4 regions of the Rhizobium sp. P1_B8 genome follow, and region 2 is predicted to be linked to each of the others. Evidence: predicted binding sites of a transcription regulator. Region 2 holds the regulator's gene; each other region holds the start of a gene.
What was found. The regulator LexA, encoded in region 2, represses DNA repair genes until DNA is damaged. The targets are predictions, from matches to a motif close to TGTTCNNNNTGTGTTCNG.
Positions count from the first base shown of each region.

Region 1: the regulator LexA is predicted to act here: its motif matches at 2,116-2,133, upstream of AC1D2N_RS07585 (ATP-dependent helicase).
Region 3: the regulator LexA is predicted to act here: its motif matches at 1,986-2,003, upstream of AC1D2N_RS14515 (ImuA family protein).
Region 4: the regulator LexA is predicted to act here: its motif matches at 1,420-1,437, upstream of AC1D2N_RS10970 (YifB family Mg chelatase-like AAA ATPase).

Region 1 covers NZ_JBFTZZ010000004.1:150,303-153,921, forward strand. Annotated here, with positions in the region: gene AC1D2N_RS07585 (ATP-dependent helicase) at 8-2,068, opposite strand; gene AC1D2N_RS07590 (hypothetical protein) at 2,176-2,442, opposite strand; gene AC1D2N_RS07595 (BON domain-containing protein) at 2,621-2,881, shown strand; gene AC1D2N_RS07600 (hypothetical protein) at 2,987-3,247, shown strand; gene AC1D2N_RS07605 (DUF982 domain-containing protein) at 3,539-3,619, opposite strand, start outside.
Region 2 covers NZ_JBFTZZ010000017.1:240,613-244,231, forward strand. Annotated here, with positions in the region: gene AC1D2N_RS21525 (ComEC/Rec2 family competence protein) at 1-1,125, shown strand, start outside; gene lexA (transcriptional repressor LexA) at 1,106-1,825, opposite strand; gene AC1D2N_RS21535 (VOC family protein) at 2,024-2,920, shown strand; gene kdsA (3-deoxy-8-phosphooctulonate synthase) at 2,917-3,619, shown strand, end outside.
Region 3 covers NZ_JBFTZZ010000010.1:113,361-116,979, forward strand. Annotated here, with positions in the region: gene AC1D2N_RS14495 (hypothetical protein) at 1-58, opposite strand, end outside; gene AC1D2N_RS14500 (HpcH/HpaI aldolase/citrate lyase family protein) at 197-1,117, shown strand; gene AC1D2N_RS14505 (DUF1737 domain-containing protein) at 1,117-1,323, shown strand; gene AC1D2N_RS14510 (metallopeptidase family protein) at 1,424-1,861, opposite strand; gene AC1D2N_RS14515 (ImuA family protein) at 2,023-2,967, shown strand; gene AC1D2N_RS14520 (Y-family DNA polymerase) at 2,978-3,619, shown strand, end outside.
Region 4 covers NZ_JBFTZZ010000006.1:274,374-277,992, forward strand. Annotated here, with positions in the region: gene AC1D2N_RS10960 (ABC transporter permease) at 1-246, shown strand, start outside; gene gshB (glutathione synthase) at 393-1,340, shown strand; gene AC1D2N_RS10970 (YifB family Mg chelatase-like AAA ATPase) at 1,571-3,103, shown strand; gene AC1D2N_RS10975 (hypothetical protein) at 3,525-3,619, shown strand, end outside.

The DNA.
Region 1 (3,619 bases), on a different contig from region 2:
TATCCAGTTATCGCCACATGCCGCGCATGCGGGCGCCGACATCGATGCGCACCTGCCGCGCCTGCTGCTGGGCGACGGTCTGCGATTTCACCTGCGGCCAACTGCAGGCCTCGAAGAACTGCAGCAGGGTCGCAGGAATGAAGCGGCTGCGTGAGGCATAGACGTGCCGGTCGCCCTGCGAGTTCTGCCCATAGGTGAAGAAGCGTTGCGGCACGACAAGGTCGAGACCATCCCTGGCGCGCGTCATGGCGACATAGAGCAGGCGGCGTTCCTCTTCGATTTCGGCGGTGGTGCCGACGGCGAGATCGCTCGGTATGCATCCGTCGACGACGTTCAGCATGAAGACCTTCGTCCATTCCTGGCCCTTGGCGGAATGGATGGTCGACAGGATGAGATAGTCTTCGTCGAGAAGCGGCACGCCCGCCTGGTCGCTGGTCGCATCCGGTGGGTCGAGGGTGAGCTCGGTGAGGAAACGCTCGCGCGAGGCATAACCGCCGGCGATCTGCTCGAGCTGCAGCAGGTCGGCCTGCCGCGTCGCTGCTTCCTCGTGCAGCCGTTCCAGATGCGGCGCGTACCATTGCCGCGCCAGGCCGATTTCCGCCGGCCAGCCGGCCTTGCCGGCCTTCAGCTCCTGCAGCATCGAGACGAACATTGTCCAGTCCTCGCCGGAGCGCGGCGGCGCCGGCATGGCTGCGAGAGCAGAAATCGGGCTGGCATCCTCGGCCATCAGGTCGAGCGTCTTCTGCGCCGTCGACGGCCCGACGCCCGGCAGGATCTGCATCAGCCGGAAGCCCGCCACCCGGTCGCGCGGGTTCTGCGCGAAGCGAAGGGCGGCCAGCATGTCCTTCACATGCGCGCTGTCGAGAAACTTCAGCCCGCCGAATTTGACGAAGGGAATGTTGCGCCGGGTCAACTCGACCTCCAGCGGTCCGCTGTGGTGCGAGGCGCGGAAGAGCACGGCCTGCTGCTTGAGCGTGAGGCCTTCCTCGCGGTTGTCGAGCACCATGTCGGCGACGTAGCGCGCCTGCTCGGCCTCGTCGCGCACCGTGACGAGGCGCGGCCTCTCCGATGATTGCCGCTCGGTCCAGAGATTCTTGGTGAAGCGCTCCGAGGCGAGATCGATGACGGCGTTGGCGGCGGCGAGGATCGGCTGCGTCGAGCGGTAGTTGCGGTCGAGGGTGACGATATTGGCGGCCGGGCTGAAGGCGGCGGGAAAATCGAGGATATTGCGCACCGTCGCGGCGCGGAAGGAATAGATCGACTGCGCATCGTCACCGACGACGGTCAGTCCTTGGCCGCCGGGCTTCAGCGCCAGCAGGATCGAGGCCTGCAGCCGGTTGGTGTCCTGATATTCGTCAACGAGCACATGGTCGAAGCGGCTGCCGATATCCTCGGCAATGACAGCCTCGCCCACCATCTGTGCCCAGTAGAGCAGCAGATCGTCGTAGTCGAGCACGTTCTGGCTCTGCTTGGCCTCGACATAGCTGGCGAATAGTTCGCGGAGCTGTTTTTCCCACGCCGCGCACCAGGGAAAGACGTCGCGCAGCACGAGGTCGAGCGCGGTTTCCGAATTCACCGCCCTGGAATAGATGGCAAGACAGGTGCCCTTTGTCGGAAAGCGGCTTTCCGTCTTTGAGAAACCGAGGTCGTGCCGGATCAGGTTCATCAGATCGGCGCTGTCTTCGCGGTCGTGGATGGTGAAATCCGGGTCGAGGCCGATCTGCTGGGCATAATCGCGCAATAGCCGCGCGCCGATGCCATGGAAGGTGCCGGACCAGGAAAGCGCATCCGCCATGACGCCGGCATTCGCACCAAGCACATCGCGGCAGATGCGCTCGACGCGCCGCGCCATTTCGGCGGCTGCCCGGCGCGAAAAGGTCATCAGCAGGATGCGGCGGGGATCGGCGCCCTTGACGATCAGATGGGCGACCCGATGCGCCAAGGTATTCGTCTTGCCCGAGCCGGCGCCGGCAATGACCAGCAGCGGCCCGGCAATATGGCTGCCGTCGATGAGCGTGCCGTGCTCGACGGCCATGCGCTGCTGCGGATTGAGCTTTTCGAGATACATCCAGCCGTCCGGTCGGGCTCCCGCAGAATCACTGGGGAAAGATTAGATGTTCCTTGAATGTTCGCGATTGCCGTCCCTGTCAAGCGATCTGGCGCGCGAGCAACATCTCAATCGGGGAAATCCGGACCGACTACGCGTCGCACCAGCTTCAGGCTGCGGTCGGGCTGAAGGATATAGGTTTCCTCCACGCGCTGTCCCGTCCCGTTGTAGAACTGGTTGTAGACGGCGCTGCCGACCGGCGACTTGGTGAGCTTCGTTCGCGGCTGGCCGCCATAGGTAATGCTGCCGGGAATGGGGTCCAGCGCCGGCGTATCGGCCGAGGAGCAGCCGGCAAGCAATGCCCCGGCAAACAAGGCAGACAGAAGCGCTTTCATCGTCATCATCCCTCTTTCGACTGCAGCCAGATATGGAAGCCGCCGCACCTTTCGCCAAGGGTAGCCCATGCCACCGCGCAGGTATCGCTGTCGAGCAGGCTCTTCTTTTCCGGGGAACGCAACGAAATGCGTACCTGCGGCGTTAACACACATCAACCAACATCAGGAAACGTTCACGGTGCTCGGCTTTCCAGCATTCACGGGGCATGACGAGCCCGGCCGGCAGGGCCACAGCGATGCCGCGACGCGCGCCTCGGTGGAAAGCGCCCTTCATGCGGCCGCCGATTTCGAAGCCGGCGAAATCACCGTCAGCATATCGGGCTCCTATCTCATCCTGGAGGGTTTCGTGCGCCGGCGGGGCGATGTCGAGCGGGCGATCGAGATCGCCGAGGGCGTCGTCGGGCGAGGCTATGTGCGTGGTCGCCTGCTGCGACGCTGAAGTCTTGCCGCGCCGGTTTGCGCGCTCATGTCTTTGCGATGCATGAAGGGAACCAAAACACCCTCCCACGTGTTGAAAGGCCGGACCTAAACGCTGGAGACCCCCATGCAGTCGCTTCTTCGCATCTCTGCAATGACTTTGATAACAGGCGGTGTCTTTGCCGGCTCCGCCCATGCCTCGCTGGAAACCGGCACGAATTATTCCGCTTTGCCGAAGGACCAGATCGCCCTCAACGAATATACCGGGACCGTCGCCTGCACGCCGGCAGATCCTCAGTATTTGCCGTCCTTCATCCGCGCGGCGGATGGCACGATCATTGGTGTCGGTTATGTCGAAGTGGAGAATGAGGGCGGCGCGGACTGCTGAAACATCAGCTTTGCTCGGACGAGGCTCGCCTGCGTTTCCGCAGAGGTGACGAGCCTCTAACCATCATCATGATGGCTGGCCATCTTCTATGTAGACCCCTGTACCAGGCGCAACGCCTGTTGCACCAAAACCCGGCGCGAGTTCGATGCAGGGTTAAGTAAAATTAAATCATTGTCCCGTTCCGGCACGTTCCGTTTACGAACGACCTGAAGCGGCCTGGAAATCCTGACCGAAGTGCAGCGCATAACCCCGAAAATCGGAATCGATTTTCGGAAAGGATTATGCGCCAGTTCAATGAAGCTTCAGCTTCGCCTCTTCGGCTGCCGCCAGAAACTCGGCTCTCGCCTCTTCCACGCTCTTGCGCCCGTCGAG
Region 2 (3,619 bases):
TCTGGCTACCAGCTGTGGAAGGACCGGCGCGTCCGCGAAAACGCTTTCCTGAAGCTGCCGGTTTTTCGGCCCGTCGTTACGGTTGCGGGTTTCTTCGGCGGCGTCTTCCTGACCTCGCTGATCGGCGGCTTTTCTACCGCGCTGTTTTCGATCGAGCATTTTCATCGCCTGACTGCCTATGGCCTGCCGGCAAACCTCGCGACGATGCCGATCATCTCCTTCATCATCATGCCGGCCGGGTTGCTGGCGATGCTGCTCATGCCTTTCGGTCTGGATGTTTTGCCTTGGAAGGTCGTCGGATTCGGCCTCGATCTGGTGATCTCGATCGCAAAGACGGTGTCCGGCTGGGGTGGCGACATCGGCATCGGCCGCTTGCCCGCTTGGTATTTCGCGATAGCCGTCGCAGGCTTTCTGCTGCTGACGCTGCTCCGCACCCGGCTGCGCCATATCGGCACGTCGATCATCGCGATCTCGACGCTAGTCCTCTTGCTTCTGCCGGTTCCCCGGCCGCCGGATCTGGCGATTTCGGAGGATGGTGGTCTCGTCGCAATCGTCGAGGCGGGGGCCATGGCTTCCAACCGTGAAAGACCGCCGGATTTCATCTTCGACCAGTGGCAGAGAGCGCTGGTCCTGCCGACGCATCACCCGCCGAAGATGCTGGATGGTCCTGTTATTCCGCCGGAGGGAGAAGACCGCCGCGTCAGGCTTTCCCGCGATCAGCAGAACGAAGCAAGGTCGGCGATGCGGGCGGCTGCAGCGGCCGGTGAAGCAAACCGCTTTTCCTGCGTCAAGAAGGCCTGGTGCACATCAAGGCTTGGCAATGGTCACGTGGTTGCTGTCATCGACAATGCCGCCTATCTCGGTCCGGCATGCGACGCGGCCGATATCGTCGTGACGTCGGTCCGCCTGCGCTTCAACAGCTGCCGCTCAGGGGCGACGCTCTTCACCGGCGAAACGTTGCGCAAGACCGGTTCCGTCGAGTTGCGCTTCGCCGACGCCGGCCTGGAGGTCGCAACCGCATTCGATGCATTGTCGCGGCCATGGATGCGGCATCGCGCCTATGACTGGCGCAGCAACAGTTTTGCCGAATCCAGACTGCCTGATGTCAGTGATAGCGGCGAATGAGGCCGACGAGCTTGCCCTGAACCTTGACGCGGTCCGGCCCGAAAATCCGGGTCTCGTAAGCCGGGTTGGCCGCTTCCAGTGCGATCGAGGCGCCCTTGCGGCGGAAGCGTTTGAGTGTCGCTTCTTCGTCGTCGACGAGAGCAACGACGATGTCGCCAGGACTTGCGGTGCTGCCGTTGCGAATGATCACGGTGTCGCCGTCGAAGATGCCGGCGTCGATCATCGAATCGCCCTTGACCTCCAGCGCATAATGTTCACCGGAACCGAGCATGTCGGCCGGAACGACGATGTCGTGGGTGTTGTTCTGGATCGCCGAGATCGGAACACCGGCGGCGATACGGCCCATGACCGGCACGGAGACCGAGTTGCCGTTGTCGGCGACGGGTTTTGTGGGAGCAGGAGTGGCGACCGGCTGCGGCTTGCCAAGGCTGCCCTCGATGACGCTGGGCGAAAAGCCCCGCCGGGGCTGAATGCTGGGGCTGTAGGCCTCCGGAAGCTTGATGACCTCGAGCGCACGGGCGCGGTTCGGTAGGCGGCGAATGAAGCCACGTTCCTCGAGCGCCGTAATCAGCCGGTGAATCCCGGACTTGGAAGCGAGGTCCAGGGCATCCTTCATTTCGTCGAAAGATGGCGGAACGCCGGATTCCTTCATGCGCTCATGAATGAAAAGGAGAAGCTCCTGTTGTTTGCGCGTGAGCATCGACGTTGTGACCTCGTGATTGAAACAAATCCAGAACAGACACTATATGTTCCATATGTGTTCCGCAAGTAGCTAAATTTCCGTAAAACTTGGCGCCAACTCGTTGAGATTTTTATTTTCATTCGCCGGATTGGGACACATGTCTTGCATTGAGGGGCGCGCCATCGCACATCTCTTGCCGTTTCCAGGAGGGATATCATGAACGAGCGTTCCGCCAAGCCGCACCCGCTGGATCATGTGGTGCTGCCCGTCGTCAACATTGATCTGGCGCGCGAGAGGCTTGGCAAGCTCGGCTTCACCGTTGCCGCCGATGCACGCCATCCCTTCGGAACGGAAAACGCCTGCGTCTTTTTTGCCGACAAGACCTATCTGGAGCCGCTCGGGATTGCGAGTGTCGAGGAGAGCGAGGCCTCAGCGCGGCAAGGCAATGTTTTCACCGCCCGCAACCGGGCCTTCCGCTTCCGCTGCGGCGAGGAGGGGCTTTCGGGGCTTGCTTTCGGTAGTAAGGATGCCGGCATCGATCATCAGAACTTCGTCGGCAACGGATCGAGCGCCGGCGAGATGCTGCAGTTCACCCGGCCGATGACGATGCCGGACGGTTCTGAGAGCATCGCCGGCTTCAAGCTGGCTTTTGCCGGCGACCTGCGCGCGCCCGATCTCTTCCTTTTCAGCGTCGAACGCGTCAATCCGCTGCCGGCCGACCGCGGCGCGCTGGAGACGCATGCCAATGGCGTCACCGGCATTGCCGAGATCGCGCTCTGCGCGCCTGATGCCGCCGCTTTCGGGGCCTTCGTCGGCCTTGCCGCGGCGCAGGCGGCAGTCGAGAAAACCGGTTTTGGCGTCAATGTTGCTGCTTCGAACGCGAAAATCAGCCTGATGACGCCGGAAGGGCTAGAAGCCTATTTCGAGATCGCCGGCTCATCCGCCGATCGCGGCCTGCGTGGCCGGGCAATCCTCTTCATTGTCGCCGATCTTGCCGTGACAGAAGCGCATTTGGCTGCTAACGGGGTGACATACACGCGCAAGAACAATCGCATTCTGGTGAAGCCCGCGCCCGGGCAGGGCACGCTCTTCGCCTTCGAGGAGACACGATGAGCACTGAGACGAATTCCGAAGTCAAGATCGGCGAAGGCCAAGGCCAGGTCACCTTTTCCAATACCGGCCGCCTGTCGCTGATTGCCGGTCCCTGCCAGATGGAGAGCCGCGACCACGCCTTCATGGTTGCCGGCACGCTGAAAGAGCTTTGCGCAAAGCTCGGCATCGGCCTCGTTTACAAGAGCTCCTTCGACAAGGCGAACCGCACCTCGCTCTCGGCTGAACGCGGCATCGGGATCGAAAAGGGCATGGAGGTCTTTGCCGACCTCAAGAAGGAATTCGGCTTTCCTGTCCTGACCGACGTTCATACCGCCGAGCAATGCGCGGAGGTGGCAAAGGTCGTCGACGTCCTGCAGATCCCGGCCTTCCTTTGCCGACAGACCGACCTTCTCATCGCCGCCGCCAAGACCGGCCGCGTCGTCAATGTCAAGAAGGGCCAGTTCCTCGCTCCCTGGGATATGAAGAACGTCCTGAAGAAGCTCAACGCCAGCGGCAATCCGAACGTGCTGCTGTGCGAGCGCGGCGCCTCCTTCGGCTATAACACGCTGGTTTCCGACATGCGCTCGCTGCCGATCATGGCGGCGATGGGCGCGCCCGTTATCTTCGATGCCACCCATTCCGTGGCGCAGCCGGGTGGGCAGGGCGATTCCTCCGGCGGTCAGCGGGAATTCGTGGAAACGCTGGCGCGCGCAGCAGTGG
Region 3 (3,619 bases), on a different contig from region 2:
TGGCCACGAAAACGGTGGCGCCGGCAAGCATGAGGAAGATGGAGCGAATGTTCTGCATGGTTAGAGACCTTTCTTCGGAAAGGAATGTGGTCCTTCTCTTTCCTCTCTGCAAGGCAAGCATGGCTTTTTGTTGTTCTGCTAGATGTTCTGGGGTGGGCTGCTTGCTTCGACTGTCAAAGCTTGGCACTAATTCGCCATGAGCCGAAACCCCGCGACCCGCTCCGCCCGCCTGCGCCGTTCGGTGCTGAGCGTGCCTGCCATCAATCCCCGCGCCCTCGAAAAAACCCATGCGGTCGATTGCGATGCGGTGATCTTTGATCTCGAGGATTCCGTGGCGCCGGAAAGGAAGGCGGAAGCGCGGGAAAATCTGAGGAATTTCTTTTCGGCTCGGCCGCTCGAAGGCAAGGAACGGATCATCCGTATCAATGACCTGTCGACCAATTTCGGCCTGGCGGACATGGAACTGGTAATCGCGCTCAATCCCGACGCCGTGCTGCTGCCGAAGGTCGACGAACCGCAGGATGTCATGGCGGTCGGCGACCTTCTCTCCGAGGCGGATGCACCGGAAGATCTGCGCATCTGGGCGATGATCGAGACGCCGCGCGGCATCCTGAATGCGGCTGTTATCGCCGAAGCCGGGCGCACGCCGGGCTCGCGGCTCGATTGCCTCGTCGTCGGGCTCAACGACCTGCGCAAGGAAACCGGCGTGCTGCCGCAGCCGGGGCGGAGCTATCTCGTGCCGTGGCTGATGCAGGTCGTCCTTGCGGTCAGCGCCTACGGGCTCGATGCGATTGACAGCGTCTTCAACGATTTCAGGGACGAACAAGGTTTTGATGCCGAATGTCTGCAGGGCCGGGCGATGGGCTTTGCCGGCAAGATGCTGATCCATCCGGCGCAGATCGAGCCCGCCAACCGCCATTTCGGCCCGGATCCGGCAGCGGTTGCGGAAGCGGAGGCGATCATATCGGCCTTTGCCGATCCTGCCTCCGATGGGCTGAACGTCATCAATGCAGGCGGGCGGATGGTCGAGCGGTTGCATCTTGTCCAGGCGGAAAGTCTGGTCCATAAAGCCCGCCTGATCGCAGCCCGCCAGGCTGCAACACGAAAGACGATGTGATGAAACTCTACCGCTTCCTGACCGGTCCCGACGATGCTTCCTTCTGCCACAAGGTCACTGCCGCCCTCAACAAGGGCTGGTCGCTGGAGGGCTCGCCGACCTATGCCTTCAATGCCGCAACCGGCGCGATGCAGTGCGGCCAGGCCGTCGTCAAGCATGTCGAAGGCAAGGATTACCATCCTGAGATGAAGCTCTCCGAGCAGTGAGGCTCAGCGCATAACCCCGAAAATCGTAATCGATTTTCGGGGTTATGCGTGATTGAAAGTGATGGAGCGTCCTTAGCGCGTCCTTTGGACGCGCGGCGCTCTAGCGCTCGGCGGCTTCCTCGGCGCTTGCCTCGATCCGCTCCATGTCATCGTCGCTCAGCCCGAAATGGTGGCCGATCTCGTGGATCAGGACGTGGGTGATGATATCGCCGAGCGTCTCGTCGTTCTCAGCCCAGTAATCGAGGATGGGGCGGCGGTAGAGGCGGATGCGGTTCGGCATCTCGCCGGTTTCCAGCGTGAAACGTTCGGAAATGCCCCTGCCCTCGAAAAGGCCGAGCAGATCGAAAGGGGTTTCCAGCGCCATGTCCTCGAAAACGTCGTCATCGGGGAAATCTTCGATCTCGATCGTGAGGTTGGTCGTCAGCTGGCGGAATTCATCCGGCAGATGGCTATAGGCCTCCATGGCCAGCGACTCGAAGGTGCTGATCGTCGGCGCATGGCGGTCCCGCCAATCATCGCTCTGGTCTATGCGGGCCATGAATATTCCTTCCTTTGCGGGCCCATATAGAACCTTTATCGCCGATTTTCGAGTGCGGAATCAAAGGCAGGAATAAATTCATAGAAAATGGCCGTTGACTCTTCATTAGCTCTCTGGAATCTATAAGAACATAACAGGAACAAGACGGATCGGAGAACGCCATGGCGCAGCACGCCCTGGCGCGCGAGCGGCTTTTTGCGCTCCGCGAAACCATTGCCCGACTGGAGGGAAGGCCCGCGCCGGCGCTTGCCGCAGCGGAACAGGAAGCCCTGGCAGAAGGACGCAAGACCCGCCAGGAGCGCATTCTGCCGCCCCTCGCGTTTGGGGTGGAGTTTCTCGACGGGGCGCTGGAAGGCGGCCTGCCGCTCGATGCGATCACCGAATTCCGCTCGGCTCTGTCTCGTGATGCAGGTGCTGCAAGCGGGCTGGCGATGGCTGTTGCCGCGCGACTGCAAAAACGGGAAGCGGATGCCGGCCGCCTTCTGCCGTTGCTCTGGATCGGCGATGCCGTCGGCACGCTGGAGGCCGGTCGTCCCTATGCTCCCGGGCTTCGGGATTTCGGGCTGAGCCCGGAGCGGTTTCTCCATGCGGCGCCGCGCAAGCTGGACGAGGCGCTCTGGCTGGCGGAGGTGGCAGTGGAAAGCGCTGCCTTCTCGGCCGTCATCTTCGAAGTGCGAGGCAATCCCGCCCATTTCGGCCTGACCGAAAGCCGCAGGCTTAGTCTCAGGGCGCATGCTGCCCGCCGCCCGCTCTTTCTTGTCCGCCAGGCCGGGGCGGAGGAGGCAAGCAGTGCGGCCTTCCGTCTGCATGTCGAACCAGCCCCGTCCGGTCTGCGGCCGTTGCCGGATGGATCGAAACTTTCCGGCAGCATCGGCAATCCGATTTTCCGTCTCACGCTGGAGAAGAGCCGCAATCCGGCCCCGCTCTCCTTTCTTCTGGAGTGGAACCCCCATGAACGCGAATTTCTCCCTATCGCCGAACCAAACCTCGTTCGTCCTCCAGGCGAACAGTCAGCGCATTCTGGCGCTCAGCTTCCCGCATCTGCCAACGGACCGCATCGCCCGCAAGCGATGGGGGCTCTCCTGGCGTTCGAAAGGGCGTCCTGAGACGCCGCCTATCGTCTGTTCCGGCAAGCTCAACAATGCCCTGCGGCTGACGGCACTGGACGAGTTGGCCGAGAGGCTGGGGTTGAGGAAGGAGCTGGGCGTTGCCGAAGCGCGCGCCATGTACCCCATGCTCGAGGTCGCGGAAGAGGATCCGGCGGCCGACCGCCGGTTGCTGGAGGCAATTGCCGACTGGTGCGACCGTTATACGCCGCTGGTGGCGTTCGACGGGAAGGACGGTCTGTTTCTCGACATTAGCGGTTGCGCCCATCTCGTCGGCGGTGAAAAGGCGCTTCTTCGGGATGTGCTGTCGCGGCTTTTTCATATGGGGTTCGATGCGCGGGGCGCGATCTCATCGTCGCCCGGCCTTTCCTGGGCCGCTTCCCGCTTCGGGCACGGCGGCGTGATCGAGGACGAAGGGACGGAACATGTGCTGATGTCCTTGCCGGTCGCAGCCCTGCGGCTGGAGGGACAAACCGTCGATGCCCTGAACAAGCTCGGTCTGAAATATATCGGCGACGTCATCGATGCACCGCGGGCGCCGCTGACCCGCCGGTTCGGCCCGGAGCTGCTTCTGCGTCTCGACCAGGCGCTGGGACGTGAAGAGGAGCCGGTCTCGCCCCGGCGTCCTGTTGCCAGCCTTTCGGCCGAAAGC
Region 4 (3,619 bases), on a different contig from region 2:
GGCATCGGCTATGAGTTGAATGCCATCGCCGCCGTCATCATCGGCGGAACCAGCCTTTCGGGTGGCAAAGGCTCGATTGTCGGCACTCTGGTCGGTGCCTGCATTCTGCAGGTGCTGTCGACGGGATTGCAGCTCTTGGGCGCCGACGACAATATCAAGCCGATCGTCATCGGCGCCGTCATCGTGCTCGCCGTCATTCTCGATAGCTATCGCGGCCGTTTGATGCGGAAACTCGAAACGCGGTGAAAAGCAATTCCAGCAAAACTGCGCAGCGGTTTTGTGTCCGGAATTGCGCAAAAAACAAAAATGCTCCAGTGCCGAAGCCCTTGATTGGCCGTTGCGTTTGATATCTGGCCGACCTACATCTGTCCGGCATTCAGCGAGGGATGGAAATGGCCAAGATCACCAATGTAGCGGTCCAGATGGATCATGTCGCAAGCATCAATATCGCGGGTGATTCCACCTTCGCCATGAGCCTGGAAGCGCAGGCGCGCGGCTACAGGCTCTTCCATTACACCCCCGACCGCCTGAGCTTCCGCGACAACCGGCTCTATGCCAGCGTCGAGCCGATGGTGCTGCGCGACGTCAAGGGCGATCACTACGAGCTTGGCGCGCCGGAGCGCGTCGACCTCGCGACCATGGATGTCGTGCTGCTGCGCCAGGATCCGCCCTTCGATATGGCCTATATCACCGCGACGCATCTGCTCGAGCGCATCCACCCGAAGACGCTCGTCGTCAACGATCCGGCCTGGGTGCGCAATTCGCCGGAGAAGATCTTCGTCACCGAATTCTCCGATCTGATGCCGAAGACGCTGATCACCAAGGATGCCGCCGAGATCCGCCGCTTCCGCGACGAGATGGGCGATATTATCCTGAAGCCGCTTTACGGCAATGGCGGCGCCGGCGTCTTCCATTCGACCCGCGACGACCGCAACCTCTCTTCGCTGCTCGAAATGTTCGGCCAGCTTTTCCGCGAACCCTTCATCGCCCAGCAATATCTGCCCGACGTGCGCAAGGGCGACAAACGCATCATCCTGGTCGACGGCGAATTCGCCGGCGCCATCAACCGCGTGCCGGCCGAACACGACAGCCGCTCCAACATGCATGTCGGCGGCCGCGCCGAGGCGACCGAGCTGACGCCGCGCGAACAGGAAATCTGCGCCCGCATCGGCCCGGCGCTGAGGGAGCGCGGCTTCCTGCTCGTCGGCATCGATGTGATCGGCGATTACATGACCGAGATCAACGTCACGTCGCCCACAGGCATTCGCGAGGTGAAGAAGTTCGGCGGTGCCGATATAGCAGCCCTGCTTTGGGATGCGATCGAGCGCAAGCGCGGCTGAGCCAGCCGCCCATGACCGTTCTGGTCCCGCGACCGAGCGCAACCAAGGTCACAGCGGATGCTTGACTATGTTCTTTGATTGTTCTTGTTTTATTCCGGCTTCCATGCCAGATTGCAACCGCTGGCCCTAATGCATGTCGCCCAAAACTGTGCAGCGGTTTTGGGACCACGACATGCATCGAAAATGGCTGCAGGGCGGTATATAAAAGTTTGCGGCAAGGGGATGGGTTGATGGTCGCGCGTGTCAGTACGGTTGCATTTCAGGGTATCGAAGGTGTGCCGGTCGAGGTCCAGGTCATGGTCGCTCCCGGAAAGGTCGGGATGCAGATCGTCGGCCTGCCTGACAAGGCGGTTGCCGAAAGCCGCGAGCGCGTGCAGGCCGCCCTCCACGCCTCCGGCCTGGCGCTGCCGGCGAAGCGGGTGACCGTCAATCTGGCGCCTGCTGACCTGCCGAAGGAAGGCTCGCATTTCGATCTGCCGATCGCGCTTGCCCTGATGGCTGCCCTCGGCGCCATTCCCGCCGATGCGCTGTCCGATTTTGTCGTCGTCGGCGAGCTCAATCTCGACGGCACGATCGCCGCCATATCAGGCGCGCTGCCGGCCGCGATCGGCGCCAATGCGCTCGGCAAGGGGCTGATCTGCCCCGCCGAAAGCGGCGCCGAAGCCGCCTGGGCAGGCGCCGACGTCGATATCCTTGCACCCCGCAGCCTGATTGCGCTTGCCAATCATTTCCGCGGCACGCAAGTCCTATCCAGGCCGGAGGCGTCGATCCGCGCCAATGCCGCAAACCTGCCGGATCTCGCCGAGATCAAGGGTCAGGAAAGCGCCAAGCGGGCGCTCGAGGTGGCGGCCGCCGGTGGCCATAATCTGCTGATGGTCGGTCCTCCGGGCTCCGGCAAGTCGATGCTGGCAGCCAGGTTGCCGTCGATCCTGCCGCCGCTCTCGGCCGCCGAGCTGCTTGAAGTCTCGATGGTGCATTCGATCGCCGGCCAGCTCTCCGGCGGCAAGCTTTCCGATCGCCGGCCCTTCCGCACCCCGCATCATTCCGCCACCATGGCAGCCCTCGTCGGCGGTGGCCTGCGCGCCCGTCCAGGCGAAGCCTCGCTTGCCCATCACGGCGTGCTGTTTCTCGACGAGTTCCCCGAATTTACGCCGCAGGCGCTCGATGCGCTGCGCCAGCCGCTCGAAGGCGGCGAATGCGTCATTGCCCGTGCCAATCACCGCGTCTCCTATCCGGCGAAATTCCAGCTGATCGCGGCGATGAACCCCTGCCGCTGTGGCATGGCCGGCGAGCCGGGCCATAGCTGTGCCCGCGGGCCGCGCTGCATGAGCGATTACCAGGCCCGCATCTCCGGCCCGCTGATGGACCGCATCGATATCCGCATCGATGTGCCGGCCGTCTCCGCTGCCGATCTCATCCGGCCGATGGCGGCTGAAACCAGCGCCGATGTCGCCCGCCGCGTCGCCCGCGCCCGCGCAATCCAGCAGGAGCGCTTCGAAAGCACCGGCGCCAAGGGCATCGGCACCAATGCCCGCTGCTCGACCGCGATGATCGAGAAACTGGCCGAGCCCGATGCCAGCGGCCTGCAGTTGCTGCGCGACGCCGCCGAGAAGATGAAATTCTCCGCCCGCGGTTACCACCGCGTGCTCAAGGTCGCCCGCACGCTTGCCGATCTCGACGGCAAGCCGACGGTCGGCCGCATCCATCTCGCCGAAGCGATCTCCTACCGCATCGCCGGCGAAAGGCTGACGGCTGCGGCTTAAGAAGAAGGGCGGATGCGCGTAGATATTTTGAAGTACTAGTCGTCAGGCCGCTCACCGATCTGCCGATCGCGCTGGCGCTGATGCTGCCCTCAGCGAAATCCCCGCCGGTGCGCTGCCGGATTATGAGATTATGTCGCTGTCCGCGAACCCAACCCCGACGGAACGATTGATCGCTGCCGTTATGGCGCGCTGCCGGCCGCGAATGCTCTTGGCAGGGGCTGACCTGCCAAAAGCGGTGCCGAAGCTGCCTAGGACGCCGATTTAAACATCTGCGTTGCTTATCCGTTAGGGGTAAGGGCCTCTCCTCACTTCGTCGCTATTTACAATATTAGATTAGGCTGAAAAAATTTCGAGAAGGATGTCGGTCCGTTCGACATAGTCGATCGGAGGTGACGGATAAGAAAATCTGCCGGGGATGTAGATGAGTAACGAATATCCGGGCTCGAACGCTAACCCATCGGAGGTTCTAGACTTAGCGAATGCCTACTCTCTCGCTTCGAAATTCCCGTTCGGGAA